DNA from 4 places in the Kosakonia cowanii JCM 10956 genome. Region 2 is predicted to be linked to each of the others. Evidence: predicted binding sites of a transcription regulator. Region 2 holds the regulator's gene; each other region holds the start of a gene.
The links. The regulator CRP, encoded in region 2, controls carbon source genes, mostly activating them, when cyclic AMP is high. The targets are predictions, from matches to a motif close to ATGTGANNNNNNTCACAT.
Positions count from the first base shown of each region.

Region 1: a site for CRP is predicted at 2,466-2,483, ahead of pth (aminoacyl-tRNA hydrolase). Genes of this name have one in related genera too.
Region 3: a site for CRP is predicted at 2,506-2,523, ahead of BWI95_RS20360 (maltoporin). Genes of this name have one in related genera too.
Region 4: a site for CRP is predicted at 1,701-1,718, ahead of BWI95_RS03070 (glycine dehydrogenase). Genes of this name have one in related genera too.

Region 1 is NZ_CP019445.1:3,751,740-3,756,233, forward strand. It holds gene dauA (C4-dicarboxylic acid transporter DauA) at 1-953, shown strand, start outside; gene BWI95_RS17755 (MerR family transcriptional regulator) at 939-1,994, opposite strand; gene ychH (stress-induced protein YchH) at 2,111-2,386, opposite strand; gene pth (aminoacyl-tRNA hydrolase) at 2,659-3,243, shown strand; gene ychF (redox-regulated ATPase YchF) at 3,369-4,460, shown strand.
Region 2 is NZ_CP019445.1:2,082,639-2,087,132, reverse strand. It holds gene BWI95_RS09665 (phosphoribulokinase) at 8-877, shown strand; gene BWI95_RS09660 (OsmC family protein) at 908-1,312, opposite strand; gene crp (cAMP-activated global transcriptional regulator CRP) at 1,622-2,254, shown strand; gene BWI95_RS09650 (YccS/YhfK family putative transporter) at 2,303-4,381, shown strand; gene argD (bifunctional acetylornithine/succinyldiaminopimelate transaminase) at 4,371-4,494, opposite strand, start outside.
Region 3 is NZ_CP019445.1:4,287,580-4,292,073, forward strand. It holds gene BWI95_RS23435 (hypothetical protein) at 407-775, opposite strand; partial or broken gene BWI95_RS20350 (ISNCY family transposase) at 988-1,212, opposite strand; gene BWI95_RS20355 (LacI family DNA-binding transcriptional regulator) at 1,272-2,345, opposite strand; gene BWI95_RS20360 (maltoporin) at 2,614-3,879, shown strand; gene BWI95_RS20365 (glucose PTS transporter subunit EIIB) at 4,022-4,333, opposite strand; gene BWI95_RS20370 (beta-galactosidase) at 4,399-4,494, opposite strand, start outside.
Region 4 is NZ_CP019445.1:656,705-661,198, reverse strand. It holds gene pmbA (metalloprotease PmbA) at 1-491, shown strand, start outside; gene cybC (cytochrome b562) at 547-933, shown strand; gene BWI95_RS03070 (glycine dehydrogenase) at 1,819-2,157, shown strand; gene BWI95_RS03065 (SFCGS family glycine-rich protein) at 2,168-2,530, shown strand; gene BWI95_RS03060 (DUF4312 family protein) at 2,533-2,829, shown strand; gene BWI95_RS03055 (DUF4311 domain-containing protein) at 2,881-3,657, shown strand; gene BWI95_RS03050 (DUF4310 family protein) at 3,667-4,308, shown strand; gene BWI95_RS03045 (amidohydrolase/deacetylase family metallohydrolase) at 4,351-4,494, shown strand, end outside.

The DNA of each region.
Region 1 (4,494 bases), 1.7 Mb from region 2:
ACGGCAGCCAGGGCAACGGCATTCCGCAGTTGTTGCCGCAACTGGTGCTGCCGTGGGATCTGCCTGGCTCAACCTTTACCTTAAGCTGGGACTCCCTGCGCGCCCTGTTGCCCGCGGCGTTTTCTATGGCCATGCTTGGCGCGATTGAATCCCTGCTCTGCGCAGTAGTGCTCGACGGCATGACCGGCACCAAGCATAAAGCCAACAGTGAACTGATTGGTCAGGGAATGGGCAATATTGTCGCGCCCTTCTTTGGCGGTATTACGGCTACTGCGGCGATTGCCCGCTCGGCGGCAAACGTGCGCGCCGGTGCCACGTCGCCCATTTCGGCGGTGATCCACTCCCTGCTGGTGATTATGGCGCTGCTGGTGCTGGCTCCCCTGCTCTCCTGGCTGCCGCTCTCGGCGATGGCCGCGCTGCTGCTGATGGTGGCGTGGAATATGAGCGAAGCGCATAAGGTGGTCGATCTGCTGCGCCGCGCACCGGCCGATGACATTGTGGTGATGCTGATCTGTATGTCGCTGACGGTGCTGTTCGATATGGTGATTGCTATCAGCGTCGGCATTGTCCTCGCCTCGCTGCTGTTTATGCGCCGCATCGCGCGCATGACGCGTCTTGCGGCGGTGAATGTCAGCGTACCGGATGATGTGCTGGTGCTGAGAGTGATCGGCCCGCTCTTTTTCGCGGCGGCAGAGGGGCTGTTCAGCGATCTGGAGACGCGTATCGCCGGAAAACGCATCGTGGTGCTGAAGTGGGACGCGGTTCCGGTGCTCGACGCCGGTGGGCTTGATGCCTTCCGCCGTTTCGTCAGCCGCCTGCCGGAGGGCGTGGAGCTTCGCGTCAGCAACCTGGAGTTCCAGCCGCTGCGCACCTTTGCCCGCGCCGGTATTCAACCCATCCCCGGCAGGCTGGCCTTCTTCCCGAACCGCGACGCGGCGTTAGCCGATCTCTGATCCCGGCGCGCCGTAACGGGCGCGCATCATCACTTCAATTGCCCGCTGGAGCCACTGCAGCACCGCGGGCGTCATCCATGTCCCCTTCATCAGGTGCGGCTCCTGCTCCATCGCCGTGCGAAACTTCTGCTGCGTCTGCGGATCGCGCCCGGCATAGGACTGAAAAAGCTCCAGCCAGTTTGCCGCCAGCGCCTGCGCCTCATCGCTGTGTGGATCAAGCTCGCGGCGGCTGGCATCGTGCAGTTTTGCCACCAGCGCAGGCCACTCCATCATGCGGTCGAAGTAGTGTGCGCGGGTGAAGGCCATCTCCTGCGGCGTTAAGTAGCGCTGCCAGATAGCCAGCTTGCTCTCGGCAAAACTGCGGGTGATGTACTCGGTCATTGCAGGCGTAATGCCAGTCTGCTCGCGCATCTGTGGTTCGGCGCTGTGCATCTCATTAAGCCGCGTTAAAAACTCCGGCTTATTGGCGGTATCCTGCTCAAGGCGCGTCATCCAGCGGGTCGCCAGATCCATCGCCTGCGCATCATCCGGCGCCACGCTGTTTGCCATCAGCGTTTCTGCTTCACCCACCAGCGTCGCCCAGACGCGGTCACGCGCTTCATCCCGGGCGGCAAAGGGTAACTCGTTTAACTCTTGCGGCGTAAACCAACGATCGTACATTTTCATCAACTCCAGTGTCTGTAGCCAGGACTCAAGGTCGGGCTCCGCGCCGCGGGCAAGACCATCCCGGAGATCGACAAGGCGATCGCGCAGGGTCACGATATCGCGCACCTGCCTGTCGAGCCGGGAAATCTGGTCATTTAACAATTCAGCCAGCGGGCGCGTTTCCCGCGCCAGGTAGTCACCAATTGCCGCCAGTTCCATCCCCGATTTTGCCAGCGCCTGGATCATCTGCAGGCGCTTCACATCCGCGAGGTTATAGAGCCGGTAACCGGCGGCGCTTCGGGCAGAAGGCAGCAGCAGGCCAATGTGCTCATAATGATGAAGGGTGCGAACGCTAATGCCCGCGCGCCGCGCCAGCTCACCTACCTGAATTAACATAACTGCTCCTTTCGTGCTCCACAGACGCCACTTTCGTGCCTCACGTTACGTGAGGGTCAAGCAAAAGACCAAAAAAAAACGGCTCCCGCAGGAGCCGTTATCGAAATCAGTGCTGGTTAGCCGTGGTTTTGCCGGTCGCGACGGCAGCGTTTGTCATAGTGACGCACCCACCAGTATTTGTCGCACACCTCTTCATGACCGCTGACGCGCGCGCCTGCCAGCCAAAGCACCGCGCCAAGGAAGATGCTGAGCACCGCACCATGGGCGAAAAACTGTGGCAGGTTAATCTGCGGAAGCTGGTTGAGAACCGAATAACCGACGCCGACAACCATCACGATTAACCCCAACCCCATGAGCGCATTGCCGAGTAACGACGCGTTTCTACGTTTCATGTGTCACCTCCGAACAGTGGGTTGGATGGGATATCCCCAATCCTTGTGTGCAAAGTATAGACAGCGCACTTTTTAGCGGTTGCGGGCAGGATCACAATTACACATATCCACCTAACATAAATTTACACATAACCCCATGAACTAGTTGAAATTCGAATGATTGAGGTGAGCAATCATTTCCACTTAACGGCTCATAAGTTGTGAGAATTTTGTCATCGCGCGCCGCTCGACGTAAACTACGCGCCGGACATTGACCTGGTCAGGAAGAGAAAGTGACGATTAAACTGATTGTCGGGCTGGCAAACCCCGGCGCGGAGTATGCCGCGACACGCCATAACGCTGGCGCATGGTATGTGGATTTACTAGCGGAGCGCGCCCGCGCGCCGTTACGCGACGAGCCGAAGTTCTTTGGTTTCACCTCGCGCATTCAGCTGGCGGGCGAAGATGTGCGCCTGCTGGTGCCCACGACATTTATGAACCTGAGCGGTAAAGCCGTGGCGGCGATGGCGACCTTTTACCGTATCAATCCCGACGAGATCCTCGTGGCGCACGATGAACTCGATTTGCCGCCAGGGGTGGCAAAATTTAAGCTTGGCGGCGGTCACGGCGGCCATAACGGCCTGAAAGATATCATCAGCAAACTGGGCAATAACCCCAATTTTCACCGCTTACGCATCGGAATTGGCCATCCGGGCGATAAAAACAAAGTTGTCGGTTTTGTGCTGGGTAAACCGCCGGTGTCAGAACAGACGCTAATCGACGATGCGGTAGACGAAGCGGCGCGTTGTACCGAAGTGTGGCTGAAAGAGGGGCTGACCAAAGCCACTAATCGCCTGCACGCTTTTAAAGCGCAGTAAGCGCGCCCAGCGCCTTTTTTGCCGCGCATAACATTGGTTATGTGTATACTAGGCGCAGTTTTTCACTTTTCGACAATCCGTTTTCAATAACGGGTTGATTATCAAGAGATTAAGGTAATTACATCATGGGATTCAAATGCGGTATCGTTGGTCTGCCTAACGTAGGTAAATCCACCCTGTTCAACGCGCTCACCAAAGCGGGTATCGAAGCGGCGAACTTCCCCTTCTGTACCATAGAGCCGAACACCGGTGTCGTACCGATGCCCGATCCGCGTCTCGATAAGCTGGCGGAAATTGTTAAACCGCAGCGCGTCCTGCCGACCACCATGGAGTTCGTTGATATCGCCGGTCTGGTAAAAGGCGCGTCCAAAGGTGAAGGCCTGGGCAACCAGTTCCTGACCAACATCCGTGAAACCGAAGCCATCGGCCACGTGGTGCGCTGCTTCGAGAATGACAACATCATTCACGTTAACAACAAGGTCGATCCGGCTGACGATATTGACGTTATCAATACCGAGCTGGCGCTGGCGGACCTGGATACCTGCGAACGCGCAATCCACCGCGTGCAGAAGAAAGCCAAAGGCGGCGATAAAGATGCGAAAGCTGAGCTGTCTGCACTGGAAAAATGCCTGCCGCAGCTGGAAAACGCCGGTATGCTGCGCTCGCTGGATCTCTCTGCTGAAGAGAAAGCGGCTATTCGCTACCTGAGCTTCCTGACCCTGAAACCGACCATGTACATTGCCAACGTCAATGAAGATGGCTTCGAGAACAACCCGTACCTCGACACCGTGCGCGACATCGCCGCGAAAGAGGGTTCCGTGGTGGTTGCCGTTTGCGCCGCCGTTGAGTCCGACATCGCCGAGCTGGACGATGCCGACCGCGACGAGTTTATGGCTGAGCTGGGTCTGGAAGAGCCGGGCCTGAACCGCGTCATCCGTGCCGGTTATGAACTGCTGAACCTGCAAACCTACTTCACCGCTGGCGTGAAAGAGGTACGCGCATGGACCATTCCTGTCGGCGCAACCGCTCCGCAGGCGGCCGGTAAAATCCACACCGACTTCGAGAAAGGCTTTATCCGCGCCCAGACCATCGCCTATGAAGATTTCATCGCTTATAAAGGCGAGCAAGGCGCGAAGGAAGCCGGCAAGATGCGTTCAGAAGGGAAAGAGTACATCGTAAAAGATGGCGATGTGATGAACTTCCTGTTTAACGTCTAAATATAATGTGTTGTCTTATGGGGTTTCGCTGAAT
Region 2 (4,494 bases):
AGTTGCTATGTCCGCCAAACATCCGGTCATCGCCGTCACTGGCTCCAGCGGCGCGGGAACCACCACCACCAGCCTCGCCTTCCGTAAGATTTTCGCCCAGCTCAACATGCATGCGGCGGAGGTGGAAGGCGACAGCTTCCATCGTTATACCCGTCCGGAAATGGATATGGCGATCCGCAAAGCCCGCGATCTCGGGCGGCATATCAGCTACTTTGGCCCGGAAGCGAACGATTTCGGCCTGCTGGAGCAGACCTTCAGCGAGTATGGCCAGAGCGGCCAGGGCCAGGCGCGCAAATATCTCCACACCTATGATGAAGCCGTGCCGTGGAATCAGGTGCCAGGAACTTTTACCCCCTGGCAACCACTGCCGGAACCAACCGATGTGTTGTTCTACGAAGGGCTGCACGGCGGAGTGGTGACGCCGCAGCATGATGTGGCGCGCCACGTTGATCTGCTGGTGGGCGTGGTGCCTATCGTTAACCTGGAGTGGATCCAGAAGATGATCCGCGACACCAGCGAGCGCGGCCACTCCCGGGAAGCGGTGATGGATTCGGTGGTGCGCTCAATGGAAGATTACATCAACTACATCACGCCGCAGTTTTCCCGCACCCATCTCAACTTCCAGCGCGTTCCCACTGTCGATACCTCAAACCCCTTCGCCGCCAAAGGCATTCCTTCTCTGGATGAGAGCTTTGTGGTCATTCACTTCCGCAATCTGGAGGGGATCGATTATCCGTGGCTGCTGGCAATGTTGCAGGGATCGTTTATCTCACATATGGATACGCTGGTGGTGCCGGGCGGCAAAATGGGGCTGGCGATGGAGCTGATTATGACGCCGCTGGTGCAGCGGCTGATGGAAGGCAAAAAGATTAAATAACCCGGCGGAAAGCGCCGCCGGGCGGGCTAATCAGGCCTCGATCACCTCGAAGGAGTGGGTAATCTTGACCGCTTTTTCCAGCATCAGCGCCACGGAGCAGTACTTCTCAGCCGAGAGATCGACCGCGCGGGAGACGGCAGCGTCTTTCAGTGCTTTGCCAGTAACGATGAAGTGCAGGTTGATATGGGTAAAGTAGCGCGGCGCTTCTTCCCGGCGCTCGGAGGTCAGCTTCACTTCGCAGTCGGTCACGTCATGACGCCCTTTTTGCAGGATCGACACCACGTCGATGGCGCTGCACCCACCGGCGGCCATTAAGACCATCTCCATCGGGCTGGGAGCTTTGTCCCCGGAGTTGCCATCCATCAGGATTTGGTGGCCGGAAGCGGACTCACCAAGGAACGTTAACCCTTCAACCCATTTCACTCGTGCCTGCATGTTCATCACTCCGGTATGGCAAATTTTTTCACAGATTACGCGTACATAACAAAACGCGCAACGGAAGGCGACCTGCGTCATGCTGAAGCGAGACACCAGGAGACAGGCGCCAAAAGCTATGCTAAAACAGTCTACATGCTACAGAGAAACATTGACGTTACGAATGTACGCAAGGGATATCATACATTAGAGACCGCAGATGTCGCTGACGGTCCACTTCCCGGGATTTGGGAAGCTTTGATTGCAACCCCAGAAGCTGAATGATTCACGCCGTTTCTGGAGCCAGCTTATAACAGAGGATAATCGCGCATGGTGCTTGGCAAACCGCAAACAGACCCGACTCTCGAATGGTTCTTGTCTCATTGCCATATTCATAAGTACCCGTCGAAGAGCACGCTGATTCACCAGGGTGAAAAAGCGGAAACGCTGTATTACATCGTTAAAGGCTCAGTGGCAGTGCTCATCAAGGATGAAGAGGGTAAAGAGATGATCCTCTCTTACCTCAACCAGGGCGATTTTATTGGTGAACTGGGCCTGTTTGAAGAAGGTCAGGAGCGTAGCGCCTGGGTTCGCGCCAAGACCGCCTGTGAAGTGGCGGAGATCTCCTACAAAAAATTCCGTCAGCTTATCCAGGTGAATCCGGATATTCTGATGCGCCTCTCCTCGCAGATGGCGCGCCGCCTGCAGGTGACCTCGGAGAAAGTCGGCAACCTGGCGTTCCTCGACGTGACCGGCCGTATTGCTCAGACTCTGCTGAACCTGGCGAAACAGCCGGACGCGATGACCCACCCGGACGGTATGCAAATTAAAATTACCCGTCAGGAGATCGGTCAGATCGTCGGTTGCTCCCGCGAAACGGTTGGCCGCATTCTGAAAATGCTCGAAGATCAAAACCTGATCTCTGCCCACGGTAAAACTATCGTCGTCTACGGTACGCGTTAATCTGCAAAATGGCGCATCGCTTATGCGGTGCGCCGTTTTTGTTTTCCCATGTGGCGCAGGCTGATTTATCACCCCGAAATCAACTACGCACTGCGACAAACGCTGGTGTTATGCCTGCCTGTGGCGGTTGGGCTGCTGCTCGGCCATCTGCAACAGGGTCTACTCTTCTCGCTGGTTCCCGCCTGCTGCAATATCGCGGGCCTCGATACCCCGCATAAACGCTTCTTCAAACGCCTGATTATCGGCGGCTCGCTGTTTGCCGGCTGTAGCCTGGCGGTGCAGCTTCTGCTGGCGGAAAATCTTCCCCTGCCGGTGATCATGACAGTGTTAACCCTGCTGCTCGGCGTAACGGGCGAAATCAGCACGCTGCATGGTCGCCTGCTGCCGGCCTCGCTGATCGCCGCCATCTTTACCCTCAGCCTCGCCGGGAACATGCCGGTGTGGGAGCCGCTGCTGATCTACACCCTCGGTACCTTGTGGTACGGGCTGTTTAACTGGTTCTGGTTCTGGCTGTGGCGCGAACAGCCGCTGCGTGAATCTCTCAGCTTGCTCTACCGACAACTGGCGGACTATTGCGAAGCGAAATATAGCCTGTTAACCCAGCACATCGATCCGGAAACCGCGCTGCCGCCGCTGCTCGACCGCCAGCAGAAAGCGGTGGATCTGATTAGCCAGTGTTACCAGCAGTTGCATATGCTGGCGGCCAATCAGAACAACGATTACAAGCGCCTGCTGCGCGTCTTTCAGGTCGCGCTGGATCTGCAGGAGCATATCTCTGTCAGCCTGCATCAGCCGGAAAAGGTGCAGAAGCTTGTCGAGCGAACCCATGCCGAGCAGGTGATTCGCTGGAATGCGCAAACCGTCGCGGCTCGTCTGCGCGTGCTGGCAGATGACATTCTCTATCACCGCTACCCGACCCGCTTCACCATGGAGAAGCAGGTCGGTGCGCTGGAAAAAATTGCCCGTCAGCATCCTGATAATCCGGTTGGGCAGTTTTGCGCCTGGCACTTTAGCCGCATCGCCCGCGTGCTGCGCACCCAGCGCCCGCTCTATATTCGCGATTTGATGGAGGATAAGCAGGAGCGCCTGCCGCTGATCCCGGCGCTAAAAAGCTATCTGTCACTGAAATCGGCCGCTCTGCGCAATGCGGCGCGCATCAGCGTGATGCTCAGTATCGCCAGCCTGATGGGCAGCGCATTAAATCTGCCGAAACCTTACTGGATCATGATGACGGTGATGGTGGTGACGCAGAACGGTTATGGCGCGACCCGCGTACGCATTGTGAACCGTGCCGCCGGTACGCTGGCGGGGCTGGTGGTGGCGGGTATGACGCTGCACTTTCATGTGCCGCTCGGGTTTACGCTGGCAGCGATGCTGATGATCACCCTAAGTAGCTATTTGATTATCCGCAAAAGCTACGGCTGGGCGACGGTCGGTTTCACGATTACAGCGGTCTATACCTTGCAAATCCTGACGCTCAATGGCGACCAGTTTATTCTCGCCCGGCTTGTCGATACGCTGATTGGCTGCCTGATTGCCTTCGGCGGGATGGTGTGGCTGTGGCCGCAGTGGCAGAGCGGCCTGCTGCGCCAGAATGCGCACGATGCGCTGGAGGCCTATCAGGATGCGATTCGCCTGATCCTCAGCAACAACCCGGAAGCGACGCCGCTAGCCTGGCAGCGTATGCGGGTTAACCAGGCGCATAACGCCCTGTTCAACTCCCTCAACCAGGCGATGCAGGAGCCCGGCTTTAATAGCCGCTATCTGAGCGATATGAAGCTGTGGGTGACGCATAGCCAGTTTATTGTCGAACATATCAACGCCATGACGACGCTGGCGCGGGAGCACACCATGCTGACACCGGATCTGGCGCAGCGCTATCTTGAGTCGTGCGAAATTGCGCTGCAACGTTGTCAGCAGCGGCTGGAGTATGACGGGCCAGGGGAATCAGGCGAGGTAAATGTTATGGAGGCGCCGGAGACGCTGACCCACGGTCCAATGAGCACGCTGGAACAGCATCTGCAGCGCATTATCGGGCATCTGAGCACCATGCACACGATCTCGTCGGTGGCATGGCGTCAGCGCCCGCATCACGGCATCTGGCTACGCCGACGCCTTACGCGTTAACCACGCTTGCGACGGCCTGCGCAAAGCGCTGCATCCCTTCATTAATATCCTGCTCTTCGATAATCAGCGACGGCGCGAAACGCATCACATCCGGACCGGCATTCAGCACCATT
Region 3 (4,494 bases), 2.2 Mb from region 2:
TTGCTTAATCTCAGCTTTGTTATATACGCATTAACGTGAATTTTCTTTTTTAAGCTTCACTCCTTCCATTGGTGAGCGATCTAATAACTTTAGCTCTTAAACAAAGTAAATGCTGAAGAATTGGTTGAAGATTTTAATGTGAGAGTTATAGAAAGAAGCTCCTATTCGGAATATCATCTTGCTCTAAGCGTTCTTTAACGCTCATCTTGTTGTACGGTGGCTTACGTGCATCAGGAAGAGATTCAATAGACTCCATAATACGATCTATTGTCTTACGAGTAATTTCGTAAACATTGAAATCATCCCCTAACGTGGCTAATAGACTTTCAAAAGAGCGCTCATTCTTCTTAGCATGCCCAACGTTCCAGATCTCCCCCTTCTTGATTTTGTATTGCTTAAAGTCATTCTATGCTTGAGCAAGGGTGAGCGTAGGTGTTTTGGGTTTAATTAATGGTGTTGTAGCAGAAGGTATAACGAGAGGGAGAGCATCAACGCTAACATTCTGAGAGGTGATTACAGATTTTGAAGGAGTAAGCAGAGTATCAATAAACGCATCAAACGCTTCTAACGTGATTTGGTTGCGTTTGTATTGATAGATATGAGGAGTGATGTTAGTCATGAGATTACTAGCCTCACGTAAGCTATCAGTAAGAAGAGATCGACGGTAAAGACTATCATCACGTAGAGTCACTTGAAGATAGTAAACTCCCGCTCTAAGGAAGGTGTAAGCTAATTTCCGCTTTGAGTTTAAGGCTACATTTTTATCACAGTACATTTAACACCCTTTATCACAGCAGGGTGTAAGTCTTTGTTTTTATTTATTTTATTACGAATCTACGATGGCATTATCCAGATCAGGTGGTACGGGTATTTCTCAGCCTTCACGCAGAAGGGCACCCCGAGTCATAACATCAATAAATTGTGGTGAAACCGTTCAGTAGCTTAATGCCGACAGCGTCATGTGTAAATGCGCATTTGCCCGTGCACTCAGTGGCGAATCTGCGCCAGCTCCGCTTCGGTAAGGCCGGTCATACTCATCACCGTGCTGCGATCGAGGCCGTTTTGCAGCATCGTCCGTGCGATGCGGAACGCCTCTTCTTTGCGCCCCTTCTCGATACCGCGCTGCTCGCCGATCTCAAGGCCTATTGCAATACCTATTTGTTCAAGCTGCTGTGCGATTGTCATCAATTGGTCCTCATGCTGTGGCGCCTGGTGCGTAGGCCCGATAAGCGTCAGCGCCATCGGGCAAATAAATGCCAGGAATGAAATTGTTATTTCATCAACTTATGCGCAATAACCTGCAATTGTTGGGCGATCTCCTGCAGGTTAGCGCTCTGCTCCTGCAATGCGCCGGTAGAGTGACGCACAATCAGCCGCGCAGGAAGCACGGATGAACTGCGGGCGGCGTCGCCGTGGCCGCTGTCGAGCAGGCGACGCACCGCCTCTTTACCCTGTAAATCGAGATCCAGCGAGACTGTAGTTAACGACGGGTGGAAGAAGGAGCTTTCATAGGTGTCATCGTAACCGATCACCGATTTCTCGCCGGGGATGGCGATCTGATGTTGATGAAACGCGCTCAGCACGCCGAGCGCCATCTGGTCATTCCCCACCAGCACGGCAGTAAAGTTGGGCGTTTCGCGCAGCATCTGCAGTGCGCCTGCATAACCGCTCTGCGCATCCCAGTTGCCGTGGAATACCTTCACCGGTTTCAGGCCGTAGCTATCAAGCGTATCCACCCAGCTTTTCAGCCGTAGCTTTGCCGAGACGGAGCTTTCAGGCCCCGCCAACAGCGCGATATCGCGATGCCCCAGATCGTAGAGATGTTTGACGCTCGCACGGGTGCCGTCCGCCGGATTAAATGAGACGTTAAACACCGAGCTGTAAGGGTCAACGTCGAGGAACAGGCAAACAATATCATCATTGTCAGCCGCAATGCGCTGGGCTTCATCGGTCTCCAGCGGCACGTTAATGATCACCTTATCAACCAGCTGCGACTTAAGTTCGTTGATCGCCGACTGGATATCATGATTGACGTTCTCATCAATCATTGAGATCAGCACCTGGTAGCCGTCAAGATTGGCATAGCGTTTTACCGCCGCTGCCACCTGTGAAGGGGCATGCAGCGCCAGCGAGGTGGTGACGAGTCCAAGGGTCTGACTCTGCTTACCGACCAGCTGTTGCGCCAGCCGGTTCGGCACATAACGCAGCAACTCTATCGCTTTCTCAACCTTGAGACGCGTGGCTTCGGATACATTGGCAGATTTATTGAGTACCCTGGACACGGTCTGATAGGAGACACCCGCATGGCGGGCAACGTCTTCCAACGTCGCGCTTTTAGACTTCATGGTCCGGTTCCTTATGTTGTTATGCGCCAATTGTAACAGGGCAGATCAAAAAAAACGCTCACCGCTCATTTCCTCGCCGCTTTCGCCGCCAATAAGTATCACGCTCACAATACGCATAAATGTGAACAAATTCTCCACCTGTAACAAAAATCGCTGATTTATTTGCAGTTAATCACACATTTTAGATCCTCAGTTTGCCTGTTTTTACAATTAAGCATTTTATGACTGCGATTATGTGAACGTAATACAAAACAATAAGAGGAACACGATGAAGACTCCACTACGCACACTCTCTCTTGCGTTAGCCGCTGCGCTGACCTCAACCTCGCTGATGGCGGCCACCTCGGTACCCATCGATTTTCACGGCTACCTGCGCGGCGGCGTGGGCGTGTCGGGCGATGGCGGCCAGGTGGAGTGGCAGAAAAATAAGATCGGGCGTCTGGGCAATGAATCTGACACCTACGGCGAGCTTGAGCTGGGCTCGGAAGTCTACAAAAAAGATGACGTCAGCTTTTACCTCGACAGCATGGTCAGCATGGTGTCCGATGGCTCCAACGATAACGAAACCACCATCGGCGACGATGCGCAGTTCGGCTTACGCCAGCTGAACCTGCAGATCAAAGGGCTGATCCCCAACGATCCCAACGCGGTGATCTGGGGCGGTAAACGCTACTATCAGCGCCACGATCTGCACATTATCGATACCAAATACTGGAATATCTCCGGCTCCGGCGCGGGGATCGAAAACTACACCTTCGGGCCGGGCGCCGTCTCTTTTGCGTGGATCCGCGGCGATGCCAATGACGTGGATTACCGCGTTGATAACGACAATGACGTCAATATTAACTATCTGGACCTGCGCTATGCCGGCTGGAAACCGTGGGCGGGCGCGTGGACGGAGTTTGGCATTGATTACGCCATGCCGAACCCAACCAAAAAGCAGAAGGCTTACGGCGGGCTGTACGACGCGGATGATGGCGTGATGCTGACCGGTGAAATCAGCCAGGATATGCTCGGCGGCTATAACAAGCTGGTGTTGCAGTACGCCAACAAAGGGCTGGCGCAGAATATGGTGTCGCAGGGCGGCGGCTGGTATGACATGTGGAACTATGTCAACGATGCTACCGGCTATCGCGTCATCAACACCGGGCTTATCCCGATCACCGACCGCTTCTCCTTTAACCATGTGTTGACCTACGGCGCGGCCGAAGATACCACTGCGTTTACCGACAAATCCCGTCTGGTGTCGCTGGTTGGTCGTGCGCAGTATCAGTTCACCGAATATGTACGTCTGATTGGTGAAGTGGGCGGCTTTTACCAGAAGGATAACTACAAAAACGGCACCAACTATAAGCAGAGCGGCGAGAAGTACACTATCGCGCTGGGTCTTGCTGACGGTGCCGATTTTATGTCGCGTCCGGAGCTGCGCCTCTTCGCCTCTTATTTAAATGACTCTGAAGATGGCAAAGCATTTGAAGATGGCACCAAAAATAACACCTGGAACTTTGGTGTGCAGGTGGAAGCCTGGTGGTAAATAAGTGCGATATTTTTTTCGCCTTTATTAACCCACTCTGTTAGTAAAATCGTTATTTATCTCTGAGCCTTGCAGGTTTATATTGCCACTGCGTTCGTTATTGTTTATTTGGGATACCCCTTCGGGTATCCCTTTTTTATTGCTAACGAGCAGAGAAACGCTCATCGAGTAATTTACGCAGTGCGTCAGATTGCTTGCCAAAAATAGCATGCACCTGTTGGCCGAGAATAATGACGCCCAGCGCCCCCTCATCCTGTAGCGCCTGAGAATCGACCCGGGGTAACTCTTTTACCGTGACGCGCAGGCGTGTCAGACAGGCATCAACCTGTTCAATATTTGCCTCACCGCCAAACGCCGCGGCCAGTCGCTCAATTTTCAGCACCTCAGCGTCGCTGAGCGGGGTGGCCGGTTTGGCCTCAGAGAAGTAATGCAGGAAGGATTTAAGGCTTACCATTGCAGGTCTCCGTAATCAGCAGATAAAAAAACGCCTGCCCGGATGGGCAGGCGCGCAGAGTAGGCTTACGCGTCGCGGCGAACGACGCGGCAATCCCAGGGTTTGAGCACAAGCGCACCGCTGACGGCGGCGTCGCTCAGGCAGTCGTGATAACCCGGCGG
Region 4 (4,494 bases), 1.4 Mb from region 2:
GGTTAACCATTGAAGAGCACCCGCACCTGCGTAAAGGGCTGGCCTCCACGCCGTTCGACAGCGAAGGCGTGCGCACCGAGCGCCGCGATATCGTCAAAGAGGGCGTGCTGATGCAGTGGCTGCTGACCAGCTACGCGGCGCGCAAACTGGGGCTGAAGAGCACCGGTCACGCGGGCGGCATTCACAACTGGCGCATTGCCGGGCGCGGCCTGAGCTTTGAGCAGATGCTGAAAGAGATGGGCACCGGTCTGGTGGTCACCGAGCTGATGGGCCAGGGCGTGAGCGGCATCACCGGGGATTATTCGCGAGGCGCGTCTGGTTTCTGGGTTGAAAACGGTGAAATTCAGTATCCAGTGAGCGAAATTACCATTGCCGGCAACCTGAAGGATATGTGGCGCAATATTGTTACTGTCGGTGACGATATTGAACAGCGCAGTAACATCCAGTGTGGTTCAGTGTTGCTGCCGGAGATGAAGATCGCCGGACAATAATTCGTGGCGCGGCGTTCTGCGCCTTTAAGCGTGATAATAAAAAAGGAAATGAGCAATGCGTAAAAACCTGTTAGCGATCCTCGCGGTGTCGTCGTTGTTTGTGGGTTCAGCGGTGTTTGCCGCTGACCTTGAAGATGATATGGAAACGCTGAATGACAACTACAAAGTGGTGCAGAAAACCGACGATGCTTCTGAGTTGAAAGAGGCGTTAGGAAAAATGCGCACTGCCGCGCAGGACGCCCAGAAAGAGACCCCGCCGAAGCTGGAAGGCAAAGCGCCGGACAGCCCGGAGATGAAAGATTTCCGCCACGGTTTTGATATTTTGATTGCCCAGATCGACGGCGCGATGAAGCTGGCGAACGAAGGTAAAGTGAAAGAAGCGAAGGCCGCAGCGAAGGATATTGCTGGTACCCGCAATACCTATCATCAGAAATTCCGCTAACCGAATTCCATCAGGAAAGGGCCGCCACCTCACCGTCGCGGCTCTTTTTTTATGCCGTTTTCCGGCATAGGTGACGTGCCGTGGTAGGCCGGATAAGGCGCAGCCGCCATCCGGCATTATCTCCGCGGCACAATTGCCGGATGGCGCGTTACACGCTTATCCGGCCTACTCCGTTTCAGCAACATGGGTTTCGTAGGCCTGATAAGGCGAAGCCGCCATCAGGCACTCCTTCAGCAACACATATTTTCCCTTTACATTCAATCTAATAGCGAGGGGTTGTGTCCCCGCTGAAATCGGCGAACCGGAGCGTGAATGACAAGGTCTGGACGCCATGGATGGCGGACAGAGGCGAACCGAGACAGGATGTCGAGTCGAGCCGGCCGCAGTCAGGCACGCGGGAGGTGAGCGCAGTGCGCAGCACCGATTTCCTCGCGGGGCCGCGGGGATTGATAAGGGGAGCGCGGCCGCTCCCCTTATCCCGTTCACCGCATAAGAGATTAATGAAACTCTCCAGCGCCTGGTGAACGGAACCATTCCACCAAAGCCACATGCAAACCCCATTGCCGGATGGCGGCTCCGCCTTATCCGGCCTACGCGGTTTCAGCGGTTCCGTAACCCCAGCAGCCCCCCAATAAGTAAACCTTATCCCCCTCACACTTTCTCCTCTTGGCTGCCCCTTTTTTTCTGCGCCATTGCGCGCCAAATCCCTCGCGCATTACCCAACGTTGTGACCGCCGTTCAGTGAAAAATCCCTCTGTAGGCTTTTTTTGTGGCGCAGATCACTAACGCCCTCCCGGTTTCCACTTCGAAGTGGAAAACTCCTCGCTACAAACTCTGCCTTCGCGCCGTTAGCTTTACTCCTGAGCCATCAACGGGGTACGACGAGTGAATAACGGAGCGGTAATGAACGATGCGACCATGCAGGCGGCGCAAACGGCAACCCTGGCGGAGCGCATGCTGTCGCAGGTCTACACCTTGCTTCATGCGCAGAACATCACGCCGAATGCGGTGCAGCAGCAGATGCTGACCTCCCATCTTCGCGCGATGGCGCACCGGTCGGTGACCGGCGAGCCGCTGCCGGAAGTGGATGCCAGCCTGTTTGATGAGATCTCGCCTGAATCGATGCGCCTCGCCCACGACGTGGTGGCGGCGTTTGGCAATCTCCCGGAAGAAGAGGCCTGGCTGCTGTCAGTGCACTTCGAAGTGGCAAAAGAGAACCTTTAAGGAGCAAACCATGGAACAGATTACCGTAGTGATTGGCGACCGGCTGGGCAAAGGGCAGAAAGTTGCGGCAGGCGTGGAGAAAGCGGGCGGGCGCGCGGTAGTGGTACCGGGCGTGGCGGCGGATATGAAACTCGGCGATGTGATGAACGCAGAAAACGCCACCTTCGGCATCTCTTTCTGCGGCAGCGGCGGCGCAGGCGCCATCACCGCGCAGAACAAATATGGCTATAAAGCGAAACACGGCATGCGCTCCATCGACGAGGGCGTCACCGCCATCAACGAAGGGTGCAAAGTGCTCGGTTTCGGCTTTATGGATAAAGAAGAGTTAGGCGAGCGCCTGGTGCAGGCGTGGCAGAAAAAACACGGCGCATAACCATGAAAGAACAGTTCACCACCACGGTCAGGGTGAAGGGCAAGGGCGACGCCAAAACGCGCGCCTTTGCTGACGCGCTGAACCATGTTCAGGCCGCGGTGATGAAGGCGTCGCCGCACATTTTACTGCGTATTGAGCCACAGGATGTGCAGGTCGTTCAGGCGCAGGAAACGACGCGCAAAGAGGCCTTTCTGTTCCTCTTTCTGCGTCGGGAAAGACGCTCGTACAGTGTGGAGCTGGACGTGACCGTCAACGTGACCGCCATCAATCTCGATAAGGTGGAGTTCGTCACGCACTAACTTACCGCATACCCCGCAGGCGTTGCTGGCAGGGTAGAAGAGGGCAGACTGATGTTCTTACTCATACTAATAAAATCGCTCATTATCGGCGGCCTGGTCGGCGTCGGTGTGGGCGCCGGGGCTGCACGCATGTTTCACGCGCCAACCACTCAGGGAATGGGCGCATTTCGTACACTGGGCGAGCTGAACTCCTGCGAAGGAGATCCGGCTTCGCACTTCTCCTTTGGTTTAGGCTTCTTCTTTAACGCCTGGGCTTCGTCGGTAGCGGCGGGTTCGTTTACCCAGGACGTTGACCACCGCATCATCCCGAACTGGGGCGCGGCGGCGCTGATGGTCAAAAACCGCAACGTCGGCGAAACCCTGCACAATCCGAAAAAGATGGCGATTGCCTGTGGCGTGATCGGCATGGTAGTCGTCACCTTCCTTAACCTTACGGCTTCCTCCGTTCCGGCAGCGCTGCAAGTCACCGCCGTGAAAGTGCTGGTACCCGCCGCTAACCTGCTGGTCAACACCATCATGCCGGTGATCTTCTGGCTGGCGGCGATCGACGCGGGCAAAAAATCAGGCTTCTGGGCGACGGTGTTCGGCGGCGCAGCGCAGCTGATTATGGGCAACGCCGTACCGGGCCTGGTGCTCGGCATCCTGATTGGTAAAGGGGTGGAAGAGAGCGGCTGGAACCGCGTCACCAAAGTGATGATGAGCGCCATTGTCGCCCTGTTTGTGCTGAGCGCCTTCTTCCGCGGCTTCGATCTGAAAATGATTGAGTCGTTCCACCTGAGCGCGCCGAACTGGCTGGAGCTCATCCACAACTCGCTGAGCGGCAAATAAGGATCTGCAATGGAAGAGAATAAAGGCTTCTGGTACGCCGACTGGTCATTCCCGATCTTCGTTGGCCTGCTCTCCTCCGGCGTCTTTGCCGGAACGCACATGTACTACCTCTACGGCATCGGCGCGTTTAACGAAGTGGCGTTTGTCTCGATGCTGCGCGCGGGGATGGACACCGGCGTTTACGGCGCGGTCGCCGCCTTCGGTGCCAGCTTCCTGTTTGCGCGCATTATCGAAGGGTCGCTGGTCGGTATTCTCGATATCGGCGGCGCGATCCAGACCGGCGTTGGTCTTGGCGTCCCGGCGCTGCTGCTCGGCGCGGGCTTTGTCTTCCCGGTCGCCAACTTTGTTGCCTCGCTGGCCACCGGGCTGGTGATTGGCCTGGCGATTGGTTACCTGATCATTCTGGCGCGTAAATTCACCATTAATCAGAGCGACTCCACCTACGGCGCAGACGTGATGATGGGCGCGGGTAACGCTTCCGGCCGTTTTCTTGGCCCGCTGATTATCTTAAGCGCGATGACCGCCTCGATTCCGATTGGCATTGGCTCGTTGGTGGGCGCGCTGCTCTTTTACCTCTGGCAAAAGCCGATTACCGGCGGCGCTATCCTCGGCGCAATGTTGCTGGGCGCGATCTTCCCGGTCGCACTCTGATCGATACGGGTGCTGCGGCACCCGTCACTTCTGGAGAGAGATATGTTTGATTTACTCCTGCGCCGGGCGCGTCTGGTGGACGATACGGTAACGGATATTGCCCTCAGCGACGGGAAAATCGCCGCACTTGGCGAGATTAGCGGCCCGGCGGTGAAAACCGTCGATCTGGCGGGCAAACACTATGTC